3 regions of the Bacteroides sp. AM16-24 genome follow, and region 1 is predicted to be linked to each of the others. Evidence: riboswitches for the same ligand, from Rfam matches in the RefSeq annotation. Region 1 holds a riboswitch; each other region holds the start of a gene.

The links. Region 1 has a riboswitch for cobalamin ahead of DW182_RS16660 (TonB-dependent siderophore receptor). Riboswitches for the same ligand answer to the same signal wherever they lie in the genome.
Region 2: another riboswitch for cobalamin. It lies ahead of DW182_RS18070 (DUF5074 domain-containing protein); the one in region 1 lies ahead of DW182_RS16660 (TonB-dependent siderophore receptor).
Region 3: another riboswitch for cobalamin. It lies ahead of DW182_RS01210 (GNAT family N-acetyltransferase); the one in region 1 lies ahead of DW182_RS16660 (TonB-dependent siderophore receptor).

The regions. Positions count from the first base shown of each region.
Region 1 is NZ_QRKI01000015.1:104,997-113,320, forward strand. It holds gene DW182_RS16635 (rRNA cytosine-C5-methyltransferase) at 1-479, shown strand, start outside; gene DW182_RS16640 (ABC transporter ATP-binding protein) at 480-1,484, opposite strand; gene DW182_RS16645 (iron ABC transporter permease) at 1,481-2,512, opposite strand; gene DW182_RS16650 (ABC transporter substrate-binding protein) at 2,533-3,669, opposite strand; gene DW182_RS16655 (DUF5074 domain-containing protein) at 3,674-4,744, opposite strand; gene DW182_RS16660 (TonB-dependent siderophore receptor) at 4,761-6,773, opposite strand; cobalamin riboswitch at 6,824-7,027, opposite strand; gene DW182_RS16665 (serpin family protein) at 7,129-8,324, shown strand, end outside.
Region 2 is NZ_QRKI01000018.1:68,444-76,767, reverse strand. It holds gene DW182_RS18085 (PKD-like domain-containing protein) at 1-593, opposite strand, end outside; gene DW182_RS18080 (DUF5074 domain-containing protein) at 596-1,951, opposite strand; gene DW182_RS18075 (TonB-dependent siderophore receptor) at 1,976-3,988, opposite strand; gene DW182_RS18070 (DUF5074 domain-containing protein) at 3,998-5,170, opposite strand; cobalamin riboswitch at 5,290-5,497, opposite strand; gene rplU (50S ribosomal protein L21) at 5,927-6,244, shown strand; gene rpmA (50S ribosomal protein L27) at 6,268-6,537, shown strand; gene serS (serine--tRNA ligase) at 6,682-7,956, shown strand; gene DW182_RS18050 (bifunctional dihydroorotate dehydrogenase B NAD binding subunit/NADPH-dependent glutamate synthase) at 8,190-8,324, shown strand, end outside.
Region 3 is NZ_QRKI01000001.1:310,284-318,607, reverse strand. It holds gene DW182_RS01240 (ABC-F family ATP-binding cassette domain-containing protein) at 1-1,417, opposite strand, end outside; gene DW182_RS01235 (DUF3805 domain-containing protein) at 1,463-2,269, opposite strand; gene DW182_RS01230 (hypothetical protein) at 2,594-3,796, opposite strand; gene DW182_RS01225 (response regulator transcription factor) at 4,066-4,755, shown strand; gene DW182_RS01220 (cell wall metabolism sensor histidine kinase WalK) at 4,730-6,514, shown strand; cobalamin riboswitch at 6,544-6,748, shown strand; gene DW182_RS01210 (GNAT family N-acetyltransferase) at 6,977-7,279, shown strand; gene DW182_RS01205 ((4Fe-4S)-binding protein) at 7,289-7,519, shown strand; gene DW182_RS01200 (tryptophanase) at 7,589-8,324, opposite strand, start outside.

The DNA of each region.
Region 1 (8,324 bases):
AAGTTAACGCCGGAGCATCTAAGGAACAATTATTGGCTGCACGTGCCTGGCTTCTTTCGGCAGAGGACTATGAAGTTTCTGCAAATGGAATGAATATTACAGCTTTCCCTAAAGAATATATATCCGAATTATCCATTTTCCAACAATCCCTTCGCGTTGTTCAGGCAGGTGTTACTCTTGCCGAAGTGAAAGGAAAAGACTTGATTCCCAATCATGCTCTTGCTATGAGCACTGTACCGGTTTCCGATGCTTTTCCTCGTGAAGAGATCTCTTATGAACAGGCTATTGCTTATTTGCGTAAGGAAGCCATTGTACTTTCCGGTTCTGCTCCACGCGGTTATGTGCTGTTGACGTATAAGAATATTCCTCTGGGCTTTGTGAAGAATATCGGTAACCGGGCTAATAACCTTTACCCGCAGGAGTGGCGCATCCGGAGCGGATACTTGCCGGATGAGATACTGATGCTACTGAAATCTTAATCAGATGTTTGCAAGCAACTGTTCAAAAGAATGATATTCGTGTTGTCCCTCTGTGTGTAATATGAAGTGGTCGGCAGCTAAAACCTGCAAACGCGGCGATTCGTTGGTTTCCGGTGAAGAGACAGGGTGACAAGCGTATCCATGACGATTGAGTGCGTTTGTTGTCCAATGCAGTAATACTTCATCATTGGCTTCTACACTGATACGGCGGTGGCTGTCTACTTTGGGATAATATACCCCGTGCGCATAATCAAACCGGATATCGTTACGGGAGAACAAGCCGTCCATCCGGTGACTCAGAATCATATCTTCTGTTACTCCGCATTGCAGTCCGTTTTCTTTGGAAAGTAACCAAAGTTTATCTGCCAGTACCAATGCCTGTTCTATGTCATGAGTGGAAAGCAGAATTGCTTTCTTTTGTTCTACTGCCAGGCGATGAAGCAACGTCATAATTTCAATACGACTCACTACATCCAGGAAAGCTGTCGGCTCATCCAGCAGAATGAGCGGACACTCTTGTACCAATGCCTTGGCAATCATAACCTTCTGCCGTTCTCCATCCGATAGCTCTGCGGTATAACTGTGGGCTTTATGGCTGATGCTTACAGCTTCCAGAGCTTCTTCAATGATAGAATGATCCGTTTTGTTCAATCTGCCGAAGAACCCCGTATGAGGTTGCCGTCCCAAGGCTACCAACTCATATACAGTCAGTCCGCCTGCCTGTGTCTTGTCTGTTAGTACTACGCCGATGGTACGTGAACGTTCTTTCTCTGAATAGGCGGACAACGGCTTTTCCTGTACAAGTAATTCACCCGACAACGCTGGTTGTGAAGCAGCCAAAGTGCGGAGCAGAGTCGATTTGCCGGTTCCGTTAGCTCCCAGCAGACAAGTCAGTTCTCCGGGGTAGAGCCGGAAGAAGAGATGCTCATGTATCCGTTTTTCTTGCTTTCCCTGGCGGTAGCCGATGCATAAATCGCTTGCGGTGATAACAGCTCTTTCCATCAGTTGAAGTATTGTATTTTACGTTGGTTGACAATGACATAAATGATAACAGGCGCACCCAGTACTGGAGTCACCGCATTGAGAGGAATAATACCTGCTTCGCCCGGAAGAATGCAGATCAGATTGCAGAGCAAAGCAATCACACCACCCGTCAGCAAAGTGACGGGAAGCAGTGAATTATGATTGGATGTGCCCAGCATCAGGCGGGAGATATGAGGAACGGCCAGACCGATGAAAGCCACAGGTCCGCAGAAAGCAGTGGTGACAGCTGTCAGTAGTCCGGTAGCAATCAGTAGCAGATTTCTTGTGCGACGGATGTTTACTCCTAAGTTTTCAGCATAGCGTGTACCCAGTAGCAGGGCATTCAGAGGTTTGATAAGCAAGATGGAAAGTAACAAACCTGCCAGACAGAAAATAGAGAAATAGGGGAGTTGTTGCAACGAGACCCCTCCAAAGTTTCCCATACCCCATATCATATAAGAATGTACCCCTTCGGCTGTTGCAAAGAAATTGAGCAATGAAATAGCGGACGAAGTGATATAACCGATCATGATACCTGTAATCAGCAGCATGATATTGCTTTTAATCAGTGTAGAAAAGAAAAGGATAAGTCCCATTACCACCATCGACCCGATGAAGGCACCAAGTATCACGGAGAAGAAACCGGATAAGGTGAATACCCCTGTAGCAATGCTTCCTCCACCGGCTAACATCACCAATGCGACACCAAGACTTGCTCCTGAGTTAATGCCCAGGATGGATGGACCTGCCAGTGGGTTGTTGAATGCCGTTTGCAGCATCAGTCCCGAAGCTGCGAGTGCGGCACCACATAGTAATGCCGTGACGGCTTGTGGCAGACGGGACTCCCAGATAATAAAAGTCCAGCTGGCTTTTTCTACTTCATTTCCTGTGAGGGTATTCCACACTGCTCCGGCGGGGATATTGATTGAACCGAACCAGAGATTGGCAGCCATCAATACGAGAATGAGGACTGACAGTGCTATACCATATATATATCCTTTTGCTTTCATTCTGAAATAGACCGCAGATTTTACTCTGCTAATTTATTGTAATATCTCAGTTCATACCCTTCCAACAGTGAAGGATGAAATATCTTAATTAAATCTTTCAATAACCAGTCTGGATGGAAAGGTGTTTCTTCATAAAAAGGAACCCGGTTGGTATTGCATCCGTAGATGTTCCGTTCTTTGAAGGCACGGAAACCTGCATAAGGGGCAAACTCTTTTTCAAGTTCCCCGTATGTTTTATCTACGGGTTGATTGTAGCGTATCAGCCAGAAATCCGTTTGTTGACCTTTCTCAAAGATAACTTCGAAAGGATAGGGGAGTGAGCCGCTATGTGTATCTTCTCTGAAAATATAGTTGGCACCTGCATCAGAGTATAGTTTGGCGATGGTACTGTTACCACCCGGAGTGTACCAGGTAGAGCTTGTTTTCAAATCACACATCACGGAGGGAGCAAAAGAGATAGGCTTTACTAATTCTTGCAAATCCTTATAATTTCTTTCTATCGAAGCAAACATAGCATCTGCTTCTGTTTTCTTGCCAAATAATAAACCGTAGAAACGCATCCATTCGGCACGTCCCAATGAAGAGGTTTCCATATAGTCGGCACATTCAATGATGGGTACATTCAGTTTCTCTACACGTCCGTATCCACCACTGTTTTCGAAAGGAGAAAGGAGGATGGCATCGGGATGCAGGTCTATGATTTTCTCAATATTGGGATTCATTCCATCACCTACATCGGCGATGGTTCCGTTTCGACATCCTTCCTCTATTTCCGGTAGTTTGATATACTTCAAGTCGCATACGCCACCAATGCTATTCAAATCACCAAAGTCTTTCAGTAAGCTGCAATGAACGGATGAGTAAATGACGGCTTTACTAAGTGGAGTGCGAACAAGGGTGCCTTGAGGCAGTTCATGGGGCAACGGCTGTTTTTTGTCTACTAATACATAGGTGTGTAGTATCTTTGCTGTATCCCAGGGATTGCGTAGCTGTGCAACGATGTAATCTTCGTAATCTATCAGAGAGAGATTAGCGGAGTAGTGCAGCGGGATGGTGTCTCCTTGTGCAGAGCCGGAAGCAGTGCTGTTCTTTCCGCTACAGGCGGAAAGAAGTAACACTGTCACCCAAAAGGTTAGAAAGAAAGAAATTTGTTTCATGCTGTTATTCAGTTACAAAACGCATATTAGTGGTATAGTATCCGGTTTCCAACTTCTTTTTAAGTACGCCGTCACTACCATAAACATATATGTCGTTGAGAGCAGAGAAGGGTTGATCGATGATAATTACATCTCCTGTAGCCGGGTCGACTACAATATTACCAGGATTGGAGAAATCGCTGTAGTTGGCAAACCGCGTAGTTTGCTTGGTATTCATGTCATATACAGAAATGCTTTTAGGAGCGGCATCTTCGTAATATTCTGCATAAATGAGATAGATCTTGTTGTTTTTTATTGCTATTTTGCTGGCTGGGCATATTTCCGTAACCTGATCTGTTTGCGGGTCGATGCATTGTAATGTCTGAACTGGATTTCCTCTGAAATCTCCACATGAAATGAAATATACTTTTCCGTCTTCTCCGGTTGTACAAACATCATAAGGATTGAGAAGTACTTCTATGTTTTTCGTTTTCTTGAAAGTAGCAATATCGACAACTGCCACGTATTTGCCGGTACCATCATTGTTATAATTTGACAGATTTACATAGAGTTTTCCATTTGCAGAAGTCAATGCTTCCGGATGATCTCCTATTTCTATCTTTCCGGTGATGGAGAGGTTCGTGGTGTCCAAGCGTGATACCGTGCCATCGTATGAGGTGAAATAAACATTTCCTCCGGTAGCTGTCATATATCGTGGTTGGATAGACTTCTCACTTTCGTCTTTTAAGTTCAACGTTTTTATACGAGCGAAATCTTTTCTGTCCACCACTTCAATCTTGGCTGAACTGGAACAAGTGATATATATTTTTGTACCATATATACACAAGTCCTGTGCATCACCGATACCTGCTCCGTTGGCAGCTGCAAACAAATCTGCACTAATTGTCTTCAGATCTCTGTCATACCATTGTATAGTACCATTATTCTTTCCCCAGTTTCCTGTATTAATAACATATGCTCCATTAACAGGTGCTATCGGTCCTTTCGGAATTGTCGGTTCGTCATCATCACTACATGCGGTAAATGCTCCTAATGCTATAACCAGCATGGCGGTTTTATACCAATACTTCTTCATAGTTTTTGTTTTTAGTTTATAATTTATAGTTGATTGTTACTTTGTAATTGCGTCCGGGCATCGGGTAGAAGCGGACTATTTCGTAGTTCTTATCACTTAGGTTCAAGGCATCCAGCTGTATGCGTAGTGACTGCTTCTTCCATTTAAAGGTATGCGAGAGTGATATACTGTGGTCAGTGTAAGATTTAATACGATTTTCCGGAATGTTCTGGGCAATTGAATAGCGTTCCGAAGCGTACAATATGTTATAAGTCAGGTTGACATACGGATTCTCAAAAGTCAGACTTCCTGAACCTGAATGCTTCGGAGTATATATAATCTGATTCCGCCATATTTTAGAATTACGGTCAGTAATATCTTCCGCTTGCATGAAGTTGTAAGTTCCTGTGAGATATAACTTATAATGTTCTGCTAATTCTTTTTCAATTGCCAGGTTAATATCCGTACCAATGGTTTCGACTTTACCTAAATTCATCATCTTCCAGATAAACATAGTGGGTACTGCCACAATTTTATCTTTCACCCGATTATAATAAGCATCTACTGAAAGGCTTAGATAGTCGATAAATTCCAATGAAGTAGAACTCCACGTTGTACCTACATTGAATTGCCGGGTAACTTCAGGCTTTAAATTATGGTTGCCAATTACCAGATAATACAAATCATTGAATGTCGGTGTACGGAAGATATCTTTGTATGAAGCTCTGAAACGTAGACCAAAATCAAATGGTTTCCACGACAGACTGACAGCGGGGGAAAGGCGTTTACGGTCTGCAGCAGCTTTTCCTGTCCGTACATTCTCTGTAATATAAGTATTCAGCAGGGAAGCGGTAGCAGAAAATCGGTTGCTTTTATAGTGTGTGGCTATTGCTGTTAAATAGGTGAAACGTTCCGGATATTGATTGTTCTGTAAAGTCGTTGACAAATAGTTATAGGCGAAATCCTGTGCTAATGAGAAAGATAACCCTTTCACCGGTTCGTTCCATAGGGTAGCGGATAAGTAAGTCTCAGTCTGGCGGAAACGATTGTCTGTAATACCGGAAGATTCATTATTATAGTCCCGGTTCCAGCTGAAGTTAAATTTTCCACTTGCTTGTAGTTTCCATTTCTCAGAGAACCGATTCTCATACTTCAATTGGCCGAAGTAATTACGGTCATATAGTCTTTCGGCAGCATACGGATTGTCATAAATTACTCCGCCGGGTAACCCTCTTTCCGAATCAAAGAGATAAACTTTGGCTTTCAAATCCTGTTTCTCATTCAGAGTTACAAACAAATTTAATTCTGCCCGATAAGTCTCTATATCACTATTGTTTCGTTTGGAGTCAATCAGTTTATTCCCATTCCACATTTTGAAAGGATAATTGCCGTCTGCTCGTAAATAATCAGCATGGGCAGAAAGACTGAAACGGTTACTTAATTTTTGAGCATAAAATAAAGAAGGATTAGCAAGCCCGTAAGAACCGGTTTTCATATTTGCAAGCAACCGGAAAGGTCTGTCACTAAAGTCCGGACGTGCGGTTTCGATACTTAAAGCACCGGCAGAGGCAAACATCTTTGCTGTCTGGTAAATATTATCACTCTGCCCAATGCTGAGTGCCAGTTCAGAAACATTGTCTAACGAAAAACGGGAGATATCTACCTGCCCTGACTGACAATCACTGACAGTCACTCCGTCATAGCTGACTGCTGTATGTTGCGCTCCCAAACTGCGTACAGAAACAGTCTTTAATCCACCAACTCCACCATAATCCTTAACGCTGACTCCCGAGAAATGGCGAACTGCATCGGCCACATCCGATACTCCCAAACGTTCCATATCAGTTTTCTTCATCTGTTGGAGCGGGGCGGTTGCTGAGAGAGCCGGTGGTACACGCCGACCTTTTATCCCCACTTCCGGAATTGCATGTACTTTTCCTGTAATGGAGTCTCCCACCTGTTGTGCTTGCAGGCTGGCGCAAAGCCAACATACAAAGCAAAACAAATAAAACCGTAGCCAGATGTACCGACATAGATTATCTTTTATCATATATAGAAAGCTATAAAAATAGATACACCTCATGCCCTTTCCTCGAAGGCATAAGAAATGATCGGTTTTGCAGGTCTTCTGACTTACTCCGGATTTACCGCCTTCCCACCATACGAATATTGGCAGTGGCACAGGTGATTGGCAAATCCTGCAATAGGAGATCACAGCAGCGGGACTGTTTGGGAGTCACACCCAATTCCCTTTTCATGGAGTATACCGAAAGGCATACTCCAACAAAACCGGGAGCAAAGATAAGAAAGATTTATGTTTAATTTGTAATGTGGTGCAGTATTTTATAAATTTATGCATTTATTCTAACAGAGTAACTTAATAGAAAACTAATACTATAATGCTTATGCTAAAGAAAACTATTGCTGCGCTAAGCCTACTCAGTATCCTTGCAGCTTGTCAAAATGATGAGACTCCTCCTCAACCGGAACCTAAACCACGTCAAGACATCAATCTCACCCGTGCGGAACAAGCTTTAATGGACAAAGGTACAGACTTTGCTTTCCGTTTCTTCGATCAGGTGTGCAGTACCGAAAAGGAAAAGCCGAATGTCTTTGTGTCTCCATTGAGTGCATCATTTTGCTTATCAATGATTACTAACGGAGCTTCGGGCAATACGCTTACTGAAATGCAGGACGTATTGGGATTTCCTGCCGATTCTTTCTCTCTTGATGATCTGAATAATTATAATCAAAAATTAACTTCAGCTTTATTGGATTTAGATAATACCACTCAATTAGGAATCGCCAATTCTATTTGGGTAAAACAAGGTTTTAAAGTTTACGATTCTTTTGTGGATGTGAATAAGAAGATGTATGATGCCCAGGTACAGGAACTTGATTTCACATCTCCCACAGCGAAGGATGTGATTAACCGGTGGTGCGCTGAGCAGACGAATAATTGTATAAAAGAGGTTATACAGAGAATACCGGAAGATGCGCGTATGTATTTGATTAACGCACTCTACTTCAAAGGCATTTGGAAGAGTCAATTCCAAAAATCGGATACTCGCCAGGAAAATTTTACTAATTCTGATGGTGCTGAGCAGAAAGTGAATATGATGAATCAGACAGAAACGTTTAATTATGTCCAGAACTCAGCATTCTCTATCGCAGAATTGCCGTATGGCAACGAAGCTTTCAGTATGGTGCTCTTATTGCCTGCCGTGGATAAGACTTTGGATGAGAGTTTGTCCGAATTGACTTATGAAAACTGGAAGGAATGGAATGCAGCTTTGTCGAGCAGGCAATTGCAGGTTAAACTTCCCCGTTTTAAAGTGGAGTATAACAAGATGCTCATAGAAGATATGGTTGCTATGGGGATGAAGGATGCCTTTGATGGTTATAAGGCTGATTTCTCAAAAATGTCGGCTGCCGAGTTGTATATTGGTCTTTTGCAGCAATTTACTTATGTAAATGTAGATGAGGAAGGTACTGAAGCAGCAGCTGTTACAGTTGGTGGAATGTTTGAAACTTCCGTTGGACCATCTACTCCTATTTCTTTCTATGTAGACCGTCCTTTTGCTTTCGTGATTAAGGAAAA
Region 2 (8,324 bases), on a different contig from region 1:
TCATCACCACCAAAACCTGGTCCCATCACAACAAAGAAGCGAGGATCTGCTTTAGCAATTGCTAAGATCATCTGATATCCGGTAGATTGGTCACTTTCTTTCCAACGATACCCCCAACTCAGGAAATGAACATTATCCTGTATCGGATCTTCCCAGTTGTCACCACTTATCCATTGCACGCCTAATGCAGACTGACATTCTCCCTCTCCTGTCCAGAATTGAATATCACTCATAGACTTTACAGCATCATAAGCCACATATACATTCACCAGTATAGCGGCATAGGCTTCATCTTTATCCTTATAAGCTGCAAACTTCACGTCGTAAGTTCCTGCCTTTGTGGGAGTAAACACATACTTCAGTTCAGTTGATACCTTCTCACCATCCACTGTCCACTCAAAACGAGCATTTTCACCATTTTCCACTTTCGCCTCCAAGGTGAGAGATTTTCCAAGTGCAACGTCTTGTTTTTCACCATCGACAATGGATACTGAGAGTAGTAAAGCATTGTCGTTGGAATCATCGCTACTACAAGATGCCAATCCTATAGTAAGGACAAGACATGATAAAAAATAGATAATATTATTCTTCATAGTTATCTAAAATTAGAAGTAAAGAAGACTCCAGCCGGATATCTTGTACAATCATTATAATGTGCTTTCAAAGTAGGAGTTGCACCACTAAAATCGAATATACTAATTTGATTTATGCTTACATTATCTCCATATCCTTTTATCGTATTGAGATAAACACCTTCTGTTACCGGATCAACGGCCACCGTATTATAAACAATATTGGCATTCTCTACCATTTCTTTAGCATCCACCATCAACTTAGTTTCATTGGTACTAAAAATGTGCCGATAAACTTTGGTAGCAAGACCACTCATATACAATGTATCACCCTTAGCTGTTATGCTAGGAGCAGCTGCAAACGAGGCTGACAATGTTTTTGTAGCATCTTTATCCGCCGATAAGTCGTTTTCTTTTATAATCGAATAATCTTTGGCACTGACTTTAGCTATTTTACCAGTTGAAACCGATACCCAAACGTTATTATCTGATGATTTTACCACACCCGAAATATTACCGTCAAATTCAACCGTTGCCGATACTTTATCCTTTCCGGATTCTATGACAAGAAGATTCTTGTTTTGCGAAGCAAAAACTTTTCCTCCAACAACTGCCATCGTATTTTTTCTGGCTCCTTTCGTTCCTTCGATAAGAGTCGCTTCTCCTGTAGAAGGATGAAACAACTTAATACCTCCGTTATCACGCAGATAAATGTTATCATCGCCCAACACTGCTACATGCGTAGGCCAACTTACCTGACTCTTCAATTCATCACCAAAAGCAGTTTCCAGTTTCAATGTTTCAGCATTGACTATCGTCAAAAAGCCTCCCTCGTTACCTCCGTTTTGAGAAACAATATACATTTTATTGTTGGCAATAAATACATCCTGTGGAACACTACCCAACCATGCTCCATTGTTTTCTTTCTGGAAAGCCATCTCCACTAATTCTCCCTCAGGACTTATGAATATTAAAGACCCACCTTTATCGCCTCGCAAAGAAGCTCCTTCGTTCAGTATAAAGGTTCCATACTTATACTTTCCATACACGTCGAGGTCTAACTTGGCTGCGGCTTCACCTTGCTCCGCATTTGAAACTTTCAGTTGAATTTCACTTTTTCCAAGATCCACCGCAGTAAAATCATAAGTAGAAGTGGTAGAGACTTCCTTACCATTCAATGTCCAGGCGTATTTCACTTCTGAACTTCCTTCTACTACAGCCTTTAGATTCAGAGTTGTACCTTGCACTACTTCTTGTGCTTCGGCACCCTCTATCACAACTGTTAAAGGCGACAACGGTTCTTTGTCATCATCACTACAAGATACCAGTCCTACCGTAAGGACAAGGCATGATAAAAAATAAATAATGTTCTTCTTCATTGTTAGTATATAAAAAATTAAAAACTAAAATTCAAACATCAACGAGCACAGCACATTACGCAATGGCATCGGATAGTATTGTGTCGATTCATAATAGGTATTCAGAATGTTATCCACACGTACTTGCGAAGTAAGCTGCATGCCGTTCCCTAATTTCCACAAATAACCCACTAATAAGTTATGAACCGTATAAGGACGGGTTGAATAAGATTCATCAGTTGTGACATAACGTTTACCTATATAAGTAGTCTGCCACGAACAAAAGGCTTTTTTATAATCAAACGCCAGCCGTGCATTCCATTTCAATTCGGGCACATAAGGGATCTGCTGCATATAAGAGTTATCATCTACATGCTGCTTCTTCCGCGTACGCGAACGAGCCCAGCTGAAATTACCGGAAAGTGTAGTCTTGAAATCTCCAAAGCTAAGCACCATTTTACCAGTAAACTCTGCTCCCATCGAGAGGACATTACGTTTGTTCTGAGGTGTCCATATCCACTGGTTGCCATCTTTTGGAAGCCACAATATCCAATTGTCAATATGCATCAGATAACCGGACGCTTCTGCATTCAATGTCATCCAGGAGGTTAAATCATTCTTATAACCGATGGCTGCGTCATAAGAATAGCCGTCTTCGGGTTTCACATCGGGATTTCCACCGGGACGCCAATAAAGATCATTCATACTGGGAAAACGGTAATTGTACGACATGCTACCTTTCACGTAGAAGGTCTTGTCAAAAAAGTTAGTGGCAAAACCAGCCGACCATGTAGACACGTTCCGGCTATTATTCTGCTCGAACATATACTGTCCATGCAGTTGTAACCATGGCAATAATGTCCAGTTCGCCGAAGCTTGCAACGACAATACATTGCGATGATGCTTCAATGGCGGTTCGGGTACCGGTATATTATAATACACATCGTCTATCAGGTACTTAGCGGAATCCACATCAATGTAACTACTCACATTTACCAAGTCGTGTGTATAGGTAAGCGTAGCATTCAATACCAACTCGTCAACAGGTGCACACGAATAATCAGCAACCCCCTGCCATGTCTGCGAAGAGTTGATATTGCCTTCCGGGTCGAACAACCCGCCATCAAACCATTTGTCATACTTCAGACGATAATAAAGCCATGCGCCTTTTACATGAAATTCATGGATGCCACGCACGTAGTCGAACCCTACATACCCGCGAATATTCGTTTCATTCTGCTGTTCGTGTGTCTTTCCCACAATGCCTAATGGTTGGGGCAACATACGCTTCCCTTGTTGTATCCAGCCTACAGCAGCCAGTTGTGCGTACGGATTCAGTTTAAAGTACCCTTCCTGCATCGCACTCCATTGTGAATATTTGGCATCTTGCCGCTTCTCACGGAAAGCTTCATTAGTAAGTACTTTATTAATATAAGTATAGTCATTATCCGAATGCTGATAAAACAAACGCGTTTTCGAAACCACCCGTTTGCCACTTACATTAATCTGTGTTCCTCCGGTATATGTGTTATAAGAACCATATTCTCCAAAAAATTTACCTGTAACTCCCTTTCCCCACTCCGGATCATTGAAGATGTTTACACTCCCACCCACAGCACCGGTACCACTCTTCACATGACTGCTTCCATAATAAAGGTTCACGTTGTCGGCAAAGAAAACAGGGAACTGCGAAAAGTCAAACACTCCGGACATCGGCGGCGTGATATTGATTCCATTCCAGTTGACCCGGGTTTGCGCAGCACTTCCTCCACGGAAAGAGGCTGTAGATAATGCTCCCGTGCCCAGGCTCTTAATGTAGGTAGCTGAATTTTCGGTCAATAACTCAGAAAACGAACGGGTTTTATTGATTTGCAGCAATTCAGGCTCAAGATGCGTCACTTTTGCACCGGCATTTGCTTCATTGGCATGACGTATCCGACGGGCTACAATCTGCACCTCATCCAGATTCAGGCCATAGGCAATCGTATCCTTTTTCTGAGCTATCGCATCAGTCACCAGCAGGCATGCGGCAACTATCAGGAAAAACAGTTTTCTCATAAACTTAGATTATTGAACTTCGGATGATTCAGGGAAATAGACCTGATTGGGATAAATACCAACACGGTAACTTTCAACATTTCCACTCTCTTTATAATGACGAATATAACCACGCTGTGCCGAATAGTCCAGGCAGTCGCAGATATACACTTCCCCTTGCGGACTTACTCCACAACCATACATCATATCTACTCCAGGTACATGACGATGTAATTTAAAAGTGCCATCATCCGTATTCAACGTATAAATACTTTGTTGTGAGTCATTCGGAAGACCCGGTTTGCAGGTTCGCACACTAAAATAGATCAGAGTTTTAGTAGCATCCATGTCAGTCCGGTTATAGCTGATAGTTCCGGTTACATCCCCTTCTTTGGCTTCATTCTTACTGACAAAAGGCAGTCTGTAAGTAGTCACTACCTTCTCCGTCTGCGGATCAATACACTTTAACAGGATAGCAGTAAGTTTGCCTTTATCACGTTCGTTCATCAAAGCCCATATCTTGCCATTTTTGTCTTTCAGCAATTTACAGGTTTTAGTGACTTCCTCATTATAGACTTCTTCTATCATGCGGCTTCCTTCCAGAGTAATATTGTCCAGATCGAACACATAAACCCCTTTTGCTGTAATACCCAAAAGTTTATGTTCAGACACTTCCATATATTCTACCCATTTTCTGATAACGATATATTCCAAGGGAGTACCATAAGGAGGCACGGTACGAATCCGTACCAGCTGGCTGGGCAAATCAACACCGGAGACATTGTTACTTAAAAGATCGGAAACGATAGCAGTAGTATCCGATATAGCCACAATCTGACGTGGTAATCCTGCCTGTGTATAAAGTATCGTACCTTCGGATTCGAAAGTCTTGGAATTTACAATCTCGATTTTCTTAGAATTGTTCAAAGCGATGAAGTACTTCCCATTAATCATCGTAATAGATTGTGCTACATCCCCTAACGGTCGGTTATTCACAACACGAAAGACATCGGGACTCACCATCCCGTTACGGTACAATACAGATATAGCTCCCATATTCGTACCTATTCTTCCCTCGTTCAAAACAATAGCTTCGATATTACCCTCGCCCACTCCGGCAGGAAAATCATCCTCATATTCGCAGGCGGATAATGATACCATTAGCACTGCACAACATAACCTCAAAATGCGTTTCTTCTGCATACACACAATTATTTTCCGTTATGTTTCGAGGTACGAAGTCAGAGCAATGACCTCTCATATCTATAACAATATGAGTTGAAGCAATGTGAATCTCTTAAGTTCCTTTTCCCCCGAAACTGTAGATTGCAAACTTTGCAGGCAGGTCTTCTGACTCGCTTCCTCTCCGGAAGTCCTTCCCATCCTATACGGACAGTGGACAAGTGTAGAATTTATCCGAAAAGTTTAATGAAGCTCACAGCAGTGGGTCTGTTCAGGAGTTTCACCTGATTCCCTTTTCACCTCGTTTGATAAGATATATCACGAAGCACCCGAAAGCCGGATTCTTAAATCCGAGTGCAAAGATAGACATTATAAATCATGCAAGGAAGAATATTCTAAAAAAAAAGAAAATGAATTTAATGTTTTATTCTCTCTTATAAGTTTGCTTGGTTCAGTACTCAAGGCTTTATGAATAGGCCCCGTATATTCATTATATCTGAGTCTTATTTACTCCGTGTCTTCTCCGTATCTATACGCTTGGACTTGATACGGAGTTGGTACGGCTTTGACACGGAGTTGGTATGAAGCAGACTTGCAAGAATCCCTTCCTGACAGATTTCACAAATCTATTCCTCAAAAAAAGAGGAAGAAACGTTTGCCTGTTCCAAATAAAAGAAGTACTTTTGTGCCCGATTATTCCGCACCGGGTTCGACAAAGTGCTTTCTAAGTGATTAGAGACCACCCGACGGAGCTAACTTATACATTATATATAAGAAATGTACGCAATTGTAGAAATCAACGGTCAGCAATTTAAAGCAGAAGCTGGCAAAAAGCTGTTTGTACACCACATCCAGAATGCAGAAAACGGTACAACAGTAGAATTTGACAAAGTTCTTTTGGTAGACAAAGAAGGTGCTATCACCGTAGGTGCTCCCACCGTAGAAGGTGCAAAAGTAGTTTGCCAAATTGTATCAAGCCTGGTAAAAGGTGACAAAGTTCTCATTTTCCACAAGAAAAGAAGAAAAGGTCATCGCAAGTTGAACGGTCACCGTCAACAATTCACAGAGTTAACAATCACAGAAGTAGTAGCTTAATCAATTTAAAACAGTAAGAAGAAATGGCACATAAAAAAGGTGTCGGTAGTTCTAAGAACGGCCGCGAATCACAGAGCAAGAGATTAGGCGTTAAGATATTTGGTGGCGAAGTTTGCAAAGCTGGTAACATCATCGTTCGTCAAAGAGGTACTGAATTCCACCCGGGTAACAACATCGGTATGGGTAAAGACCACACTCTTTTCGCTTTAGTAGACGGAACTGTACAGTTCAAAGTAACCAAGGAAGACAGACGTTATGTATCTGTAATCCCCGCTGAAAGCGCAGAAGCGTAAGTTTCAGAATAAAAAATAAAGAAAAGGGATGTAATCCAATGGATTGCATCCCTTTCTTTTTATAGCAAAAACAACACCTTATTTGTTTTTTACTTATCTTTGTGCTCTCAAATCAAGATTTTAATCAAAACAAAGTATCAAGATATGCTTACCATCAAACAAATTACAGAAAACACCGACGCGGTGATCCGCGGACTGGAAAAGAAGCATTTCAAAAATGCTAAAGAGACAATAGACCAAGTAATTGCCTTTAACGACAAAAGACGTAGCACACAGTCTGTATTAGATAATAACCTCTCTGAAGTGAACTCTATTTCCAAATCTATCGGACAACTGATAAAGGAAGGGAAAAAAGAGGAAGCTGAAACTGCCAAAAGTCGTGTAGCCGAGCTAAAAGAAACTAACAAGACTCTGCAAGCCGAAATGGACCAGGCTGCTGAAGATATGCAGAATCTGCTCTACACCATTCCTAATATACCTTATGATGAAGTACCCGAAGGTGTGGGCGCCGAGGATAATGTAGTAGAGAAAATGGGTGGCATGGAAACCGAACTTCCCAAAGATGCACTACCTCATTGGGAACTGACGAAGAAATATGATTTGATTGACTTCGACTTAGGCGTAAAGATCACAGGAGCCGGATTCCCGGTTTACAAAGGAAAAGGTGCACAGTTGCAACGCGCACTGATCAACTTCTTCCTGGACGAAGCCCGCAAGGCTGGCTATCTGGAAATCATGCCTCCGACAGTGGTAAATGCAGCTTCCGGTTACGGAACAGGCCAGTTGCCCGATAAGGAAGGACAGATGTACCATTGCGAAGTAGACGATTTATATCTCATTCCAACAGCTGAAGTACCTGTAACAAATATCTATCGCGACGTGATTCTGGAAGAGAAACAACTTCCTATCAAAAACTGCGCTTACACGCAGTGTTTCCGTCGCGAAGCCGGATCTTACGGTAAAGATGTGCGCGGTTTGAATCGTCTGCACGAATTTTCCAAAGTAGAATTGGTACGCATTGACAAGCCGGAACATTCCAAACAGTCTCACAAAGAGATGCTGGATCATGTAGAAGGATTGCTGCAGAAACTGGAATTACCCTATCGTATCCTTCGCCTGTGTGGCGGTGATATGAGCTTTACCGCTGCTCTCTGCTTCGACTTCGAAGTTTATTCAGAGGCACAGAAACGTTGGCTGGAAGTAAGTTCCGTTTCTAACTTCGATACTTATCAGGCTAATCGCTTGAAATGCCGTTACCGCAGTGGAGAAAAGAAAACAGAGCTTTGCCATACATTGAACGGATCTGCATTGGCATTACCACGCATCGTTGCCGCTTTACTGGAAAATAATCAGACACCGGAAGGCATCCGTATTCCAAAGGCACTGGTGCCGTATACGGGTTTTGAAATGATTGACTAAAAATAACTGCGTTATTCTGGCGGGTAAATCATAATTCGCTCTTACACAGGTAACCTCAGACGTTTATACCATTACGTCGATATGGCCTGGTAGGGGCGAATTATCGTTCGCCCACATCAGTTACACAGCTTTTTAGAAGAAACTTTCTTTGTTTTTACCAAATAACCCGTATCTTTGTAATCCGTAACAATCTGAAAGTAATTACGTAATTATACCAACAAAATTTATAGATAATGAACAAAATCATTAGCAAAGAACATTTTTCTGAAAAGGTTTTTAAATTAGAGATTGAGGCACCTTTAATAGCCCGTTCACGTAAGGCAGGACACTTCGTCATTGTACGTGTAGGCGAAAAAGGTGAACGTATG
Region 3 (8,324 bases), on a different contig from region 1:
GCACATTCAGAGTGATAATATCCAAGTCGTTGGTAGGCTCATCCAATACAAGGAAGTTAGGATTGCGCATCAGTACCGTACACAAGTACAGGCGGCGGCGTTCTCCACCACTCAATTTATAAACATAGCTATGTTGAGTTTCGGGGGTGAAAAGGAAATGCTGCAAGAATTGGGAAGCAGTCAGTTTCTTGCCATTCCCCAGTTCTATGACTTCGGCAATATCCTGCACCACATCAATGACTTTCATCTGTTCATCAAACTGCAAGCCATCCTGCGAGTAATAACCGAAACGCACCGTCTCACCAATATCGATTGTCCCACTGTCTGCCTTTACTTCTCCCATCAGGATTTTGATAAAAGTAGATTTACCGGTACCATTATTTCCCACAATACCCATCTTTTCATAACGGGCAAAGATGTAAGAGAAGTCTTCCAATATCTTCAGGTCACCGAATGATTTGTACACATGGTCCGCTTCGAATATCTTACTGCCGATATAGGACGCTTTCACATCCAGCTTCACATTGTCGTTATTGAAACGCTGCTTGGCTACTTTCTCCAATTCGTAGAAAGCCTCTTCACGATAGCGGGCTTTATGCCCGCGAGCTTGCGGCATACGGCGCATCCATTCCAGTTCTGTACGATACAGGTTGTTGGCGCGGGTGATCTCGACATTCGTTGCATCAATGCGTTCCTGCCGTTTCTCCAGATAATAACTATAGTTTCCTTTGTATTGATAAATCTGACGATTGTCTATTTCAATGATTTCGGTGCAGACACGATCCAGAAAATAGCGGTCGTGCGTCACCATAAGCAGGCTGAGGTTGGTGCGGCGCAAATAATCTTCCAGCCATTCAGTCATATCAAGATCGAGGTGGTTGGTAGGCTCATCCAGGATCAGAAAATCCGGTTCAGTGATAAGGGTATTGGCAAGTGCCACACGCTTCAGCTGACCACCGGAAAGGTGCTTTACTTGCTGATCGAAATTACGTATCTTCAATTGAGACAGAATTTGCTTGGCCTTCTGCTCATAATCCCATGCTTTTTCATGGTCCATGCGTATCAGGATTTCATCGAGTCCCGGATGCCCTTCCGTCTCCATGCAACGTTCGTATTCCTTAATCAATTCTACGGTACTGTTGCCATGATGAAAACAGGCTTCCAATACAGTCAGGTTTTCCGGATATTGCGGGTCTTGTTCCAAATACCCTACCCGGAGGTCACGGCGGAAAGATATATTCCCACTGTCATATCCCTCTTTCCCGGCAATGATATTCAGTAAGGTAGTTTTACCGCTACCATTCTTGGCAATCAATCCGATACGTTGTCCTTCTGCTACACCGAGAGCAACATTCTCAAGCAATACCAAATCACCAAACGATTTGGTCAAATTCTCTATCTGAAGATAACTAATCACAATTTAAGATTTATGATTTATAATTTATAGTTGGTGGGCGGATAATCAGAGCAAGGCTTTATAGGTTTCTGCCAAGTTGCAAGGCTCCCCTGCCTTCACTTTGCTCCACACTAATTTCATGGGGTCAATCCATTCTCCGGTAATAAGATTCTGTAGCACAGGAGCTTCACGATTACCATCTATCAGGGTCATCCACTCCAGGCCATCTACTTCATTGGCAAGAATCACACAGATGACAATACCGAAAGAGAGCCACGCTTCTTTCTTCTTCGGCCCGATAGTTCCACTATCGATGACCTGCTGCATACTGTCCAAATCTTCTTCCATTCCCTGGAAGTCTTTTTTCAGTTGCTCCTTCACAGTGGTTGTCACCCACTCAAAAGCTTCATTAATCTGGTAAATTTCGGACAGGCGAACAGGAATAATCTCTGCCGGATATTTCACTCCCTCTTTGCGTTTTTCCAATGAAGCAATAACCGCCTCGGCTTCTGCTGCAGACGAACCCTTACTGACAGTAAAAGAACATTCGAAAGCAACATCGTCCATACCGGTAATCCAAAGATGGGAAGTATAATAAGCTCCGTCTTCCTCAAACATCTCTTTACTGTAAGCACATTCCATATTTCCTATCCTTACGGAAACAGCCGAAGGATTGTCTTTCAGTTCCTGCCGGATTACTTCCCTGGCATACGTCGCACTGCCTTTGTATGCAGAGATACGGAAATTTCCGGTCCATTCATTAGGATTATAGAAGAGAAAAGAGCCTTCTCCATCTTCAAATTCATTCCAATCTACGGGATACATCATGGAAAACCATGCCCCCGGAGAGATAAACTTCTTGCTTTGTGCCATTGTTATTCAGAGGTTAAAAACGAGGCCACCTGACCTCGTCCGGCAAAAGTAACACTACCGCCGTTGATATGCAAACAAACAGAAACAAAAAACAGCCGATTCTCACGAACCGACTGTCCCAATCATCATCTATGAATGAAGACCATTATAGTCTTCAATATCTTATTAAATCTCTATCAAACTTCAATGAAAATCATATTCTTGTTTTCGAGCGCAAAGATAATCAATGAAATACATCAGTTCCCAATATTTTAAGATATTTAAAATAACATTCTATAAACAAAGGAATTTTATAGACGAACAGGCCACATGCTTTTTACTATTCTACTTCCCTATCGGCTGTATCTTCCTTCTCACATCCTTAGAAATCTCCAGAAACATGTAATTCAATTTCCCGGAATGTATTCCTTCTTCATTTTGCTTATACTTATTATTAGCGTATTGTTTAGACTTATCGAATGTTAGCCGTGACATTTGATTCTGTGATTTACCTACCATCGTTGAATCCAGCTTCTCATCCGGAAAGAAATCATCCAGATCCACATCTCCAATCATAGTGGTTTCAAGGAAGTTCTTATTTTTGCGACCGGCATCCGTATAATACCCCACAAACATGTGTCCCGGAGTACGAACCAATATCGGCTCTATATTAATGGCACGAAGCAGGGAAGCAAACAGCACGCTACCATCCACACAGTTAATCTGCGAAGACTCCAGTGCATCATCGAACGTGCGAACCCGCTGGGAAAAGACCACATTACTGGACAGACTGGTATTGGAAACAGAACTGTAACGGAAGTTGCGCTTTTGAAGCACGTTCCATAAAGCATAGACTTGCTTGTCCACCACTTCAGCATTGCCACCTTGATAGCCCAAGAAACGATTGACAATACGTGTATTTAATGCTTCACGCAACAATTTGTCAATCATCGGATTCTCCTCATTTACGTATGCCGCAAAGAAAATTCCTGTATCATGAAACTTAGTCCCGTTCGTGACATACCCCAACAGACATTCATTGATGCTGCGAACAGAAAAAGTACGAACCCGCTGCCCCAAATCCTTATCATTCATTTCTACCTTAACAGCCACACTGACCGGTTCCGCCTGATTATTATTCTTCAGTGCTTCGTAATTCCAGATAATATCGGGATAGATCGTATATTCCGTCCGTGGTTTAGCCAACACAAACTCAGATACGGAACGGGAAAAGAACGGAGTCTCAGCAACTTCAATACGCACCCTGCTGTATGCCTTTCCTGAACGAATCCGAATAGAAATGCAGGATTTAGAGTTCCCCACATATAAAGAATCAGCCGGAACAATGACTTGAGCATCCGTCGTCGCTACAGAAAGAATACTGGAAGGAAAGATGTTGCCTCCCAACTCATCCGTTATCTCAAAACCGGAACGGAACGGAGCGGTATTCAGCCAAAAGGAACCTGCCACAACCACCACCAATAAAGCTATCAGAGCAGGCAAACGCCATTTATATCGCCGAAAATCTATACTAGTCAACTCTTTCATACCAATGTTATTTATATTAAGACAAAGGTAAGTATAAAAACTGAAAAACTGGAATGCAAAAGTAATAGTTTACAGTTCTTCACCTTACCAAAACTGTGTCAAAGCCTTACCGAATAACCTTCAGCACACACTAAAATGTAACCGAATTGTAACACGTGTTTCACTTTCCCGTAACAAAAACACCGCACCTTTGTCGCTGAAAAGAAATAAAGTATAACTTTGTGGTAGGAGAATTTGTTTTGAATACCTCATATTAATTAGAAAAAGCAATGAACGATTATCGTATTTTAGTTGTAGACGATGAAGAGGACCTTTGCGAGATCCTGAAATTCAACCTTGAAAATGAAGGGTATGAAGTGGACACGGCCCACTCTGCCGAAGAGGCATTGAAAATGGATATCGGTAGCTACAGCTTGTTGCTACTGGACGTGATGATGGGAGAAATATCCGGTTTCAAAATGGCCAGCCTGCTAAAGAAAGATAAGAAAACCGCTCAGGTACCTATTATATTCATCACTGCCAAGGATACGGAAAATGATACGGTAACCGGCTTCAATCTGGGAGCTGATGATTACATCTCCAAACCTTTCTCTCTGCGTGAAGTCATCGCACGCGTCAAAGCTGTATTGCGCCGCACCCAACAAGGAGAACAAGAACGGGCACCGGAGCAAATCAGCTACAAAACATTAGTCATTGATATTGTGAAAAAGAAAGTTAGTATCGATGGGGAGGAAGCCCCTCTCACCAAAAAAGAATTTGAGATATTACTTTTACTCCTCCAGAGCAAAGGACGCGTATTCTCCCGCGAAGATATACTGGCACGGATATGGAGCGACGAGGTCTATGTACTGGACCGCACCATCGATGTGAACATCACCCGTTTGCGTAAGAAAATAGGTATTTATGGAAAATGCATCGTAACTCGCTTAGGATATGGATACTGCTTCGAAGCTGAATAATACCACACATTTCCTGTCGTTCAGCCGAAGGTTATTTCTTTCGGTCATTTCACTGTTTCTGGTATTTGCCGGATGCTTCCTGGCGTATCAATACCAACGTGAGAAAGAATACAAGGTAGATCTGCTGGATATACAGCTACAGGACTATAATGAACGGTTGCACCAGGAGCTTGCCCGCATTCCGGACAGCTTATGGAACACCACACTGGAACGATACCTGCAAAAATACATCAAACAGGATTTACGTATTACGGTAGTTAATGTACAGGGTGACGTATTATATGACAGCTACGAAAATCAGAAATTAGGCAATCATATCAACCGCCCGGAAGTGCAAAAAGCACTGGCAGAAGGAAAAGGGTATGATGTACGCCGTACTTCCGAAACAACGGGAGTGCCCTACTTCTATTCCGCCACACTCTATGAGGGCTACATCATACGTTCCGCCCTCCCCTACGACCTGAACCTTGTAAGACACCTTGCAGCAGACCAGCACTATATCTGGTTTACCGTCATCGTATCATTGCTATTAATATTCATCTTCTACAAGTTCACCTCTAAACTGGGGACAGCCATCAATCAGCTACGTGAGTTTGCCAAACGTGCTGACAAGAATGAGCCTGTGGAAACAGATATGCAATCCGCCTTCCCGCACAACGAACTGGGAGAGATTTCACAGCATATCATCCAGATATACAAGCGACTGCGTGAAACCAAAGAGGCGCTATACATTGAGCGGGAGAAGTTGATCACCCACTTACAAACCTCACATGAAGGATTGGGCGTATTCAATAAGGACAAGAAAGAAATCCTGGTCAACAACCTGTTCACACAATACAGCAATCTGATTTCAGACTCCAACCTGCAAACAACAGAGGAAATATTCTCCATCAGTGAGTTCCAGAAAATCACGGATTTCATCAACAAAGCTCCCAAGCGTCCGGGCAAGGAAGAAAAGCGTATGTCTATCAGCATCAATAAGAATGGACGTATGTTTATTGTGGAATGTATTATATTCCAGGATTTAAGCTTCGAGATATCCATCAATGACATCACTCAGGAAGAAGAGCAGATCCGCCTGAAACGCCAGTTGACGCAGAACATCGCACATGAACTGAAAACCCCGGTCAGCAGTATACAGGGCTATTTGGAAACCATCGTCAACAATGAAAACATCTCCCGGGAGAAGATGCAGACATTCATAGAGCGATGTTATGCCCAAAGCAACCGGTTAAGCCGACTGCTACGCGACATCTCCGTATTAACGCGTATGGACGAAGCCGCCAACATGATCGACATGGAGAAAGTAGACATCAGCCTGTTGGTAGGCAATATCGTAAACGAGGTATCCCTGGAACTGGAAGAAAAGCATATCACCGTAGTCAACTCCCTAAAACCGAAGATACAACTACGGGGAAATTACTCCCTGCTATACTCCATTTTCCGCAACCTGATGGACAATGCCATTGCTTATGCAGGCACGGATATACGCATCAACATCAGCTGTTTCCGCGAGGACGAGAACTTCTACTACTTTAGTTTTGCCGATACCGGCGTGGGCGTCTCTCCCGAACATCTGAACCGCTTATTCGAACGCTTCTACCGGGTAGATAAAGGACGCTCACGCAAACTGGGCGGTACAGGATTGGGATTGGCTATCGTAAAGAACTCGGTAATCATCCATGGAGGTACCATTTCGGCCAAGAACAACCAGGGGGGCGGATTAGAATTCGTATTCACCCTGGCAAAGGAAAAGTAAGAAACGGTTTGCACTAATCACTTTTTTCCTTATCTTTGCGATGCATTGGTTTACTGTCTTTGTTCAGAGACGGTAATTAAAAGGGAATCAGGTGCAAGTCCTGAACAGTCCCGCTGCTGTAAGTTTCATGATAGGTTGCAGGCAAACTACCAATAGCCACTGGAAGTCCGCTTCCGGGAAGGCGCCTGGCAACAGAAACAAGTCAGAAGACCTGCCATGCACTGTTTTTATCACTGCTTTCGAGGAAAAAGCGTTGAGTCTAAATGAAACGGGCAAATCGTCCCCTCATTTCATTCATCCACTCGGCTTCAAAGAAAGTAAGGAACAATAAACTCTGCCAAGTTTATTTGAATGGTGTCCGGTCGAAGGGATTTCGCCCGGACATTTTATTCTGTAACTTTCCCAAAACAAATTTCATCATCCGCGTGTTATACATACAGTAAACAATCAATACGAAGAGTTATGGAAGCAGATTATAAACTGATCGACAATGAAGAACGTCACCAATATGAGTTCCATGTCGATCAATATACTCCAAAGATTGAGTATATAAAATCAACGAATGGGGAGATTTACCTGACACACACCGAAGTACCCACTCAACTGGGTGGTAAAGGCATCGGCAGCCAGTTAGTAGAAAAAGCATTAAAAGATATAGAAAAACAAGGACTTAGATTAGTACCTCTCTGCCCGTTTGTAGCGGGATACATTCACAAACATCCCGAATGGAAAAGATTTGTAATGAAAGGTATTCACATTCAATAATAAATAGTTATGAATATAAAGAAAGAATATACGAACGGGGAAGTGACCATCATCTGGCAACCCGGCCTGTGCCAACATGCAGGCATTTGTACCAAGACCCTTCCGAATGTATATCATCCGAAAGAAAAACCGTGGATAACGGCTGAAAATGCAACGACGGAAGAATTGATCGCTCAAATCAAGAAATGCCCGTCAGGAGCATTAAGTTACAGAATGAATAACGAGAAAGAAGATAAATAAAAGAAATGAGGTTACCCCTTCAATATATGAATCCGGGTAACCTCATTTGTATTATGAAAAAGAAAGTAGTTATGTACGTTCCAATTGAACAGTGAAATGACGCATCAGGGGAGCCTCCCAAGTAATACGGACTCCATTAGTAATACTTTCACGACGGTCGAAAACATTCTTCAACGCTACTGCTATCACATTCATGTGATTATCCGTATATACGCGACGGGGAATAGCAAGACGCAATAAATCCAGCCCGGTAAAACGGTTCTCACGAGTAACCGGATCACGGTCTGCCAGGATATAACCGATTTCACATCCTCTGATACCGGCTTCAAGATACAATTCAACCGTTAGAGTCTGTGCCGGGAATTCATTCTTCGGCACATGCGTCAGTACCTTCGTTGCATCCACAAAAATGGCATGTCCACCTGCTGGACGCTGATAAGGAATACCGTATTCATCCAACTTCTTTGCCAGATATTCTACCTGACGGATGCGGGTTTCCAGATTATCAAATTCCGTATTCTCATCCAGTCCTGTGGCAAGTGCATTCATGTCACGACCATTCATACCACCGTAAGTAAGATACCCTTCATATTGCACGCAAAAGCCTTTGGCACCTTCGTACCAATCTTTTTTTCGTGTAGCAATGAAGCCTCCCATATTGACGATACCATCCTTCTTGGCACTCATAGTCATACCATCTGCCAGTTCGAACATCTCTTTCGTAATTTCCTTGATTGTTTTACCGCTATAGCCATCTTCACGCATTTTGATGAAGTAAGCATTTTCCGCAAAACGTGCGGAGTCA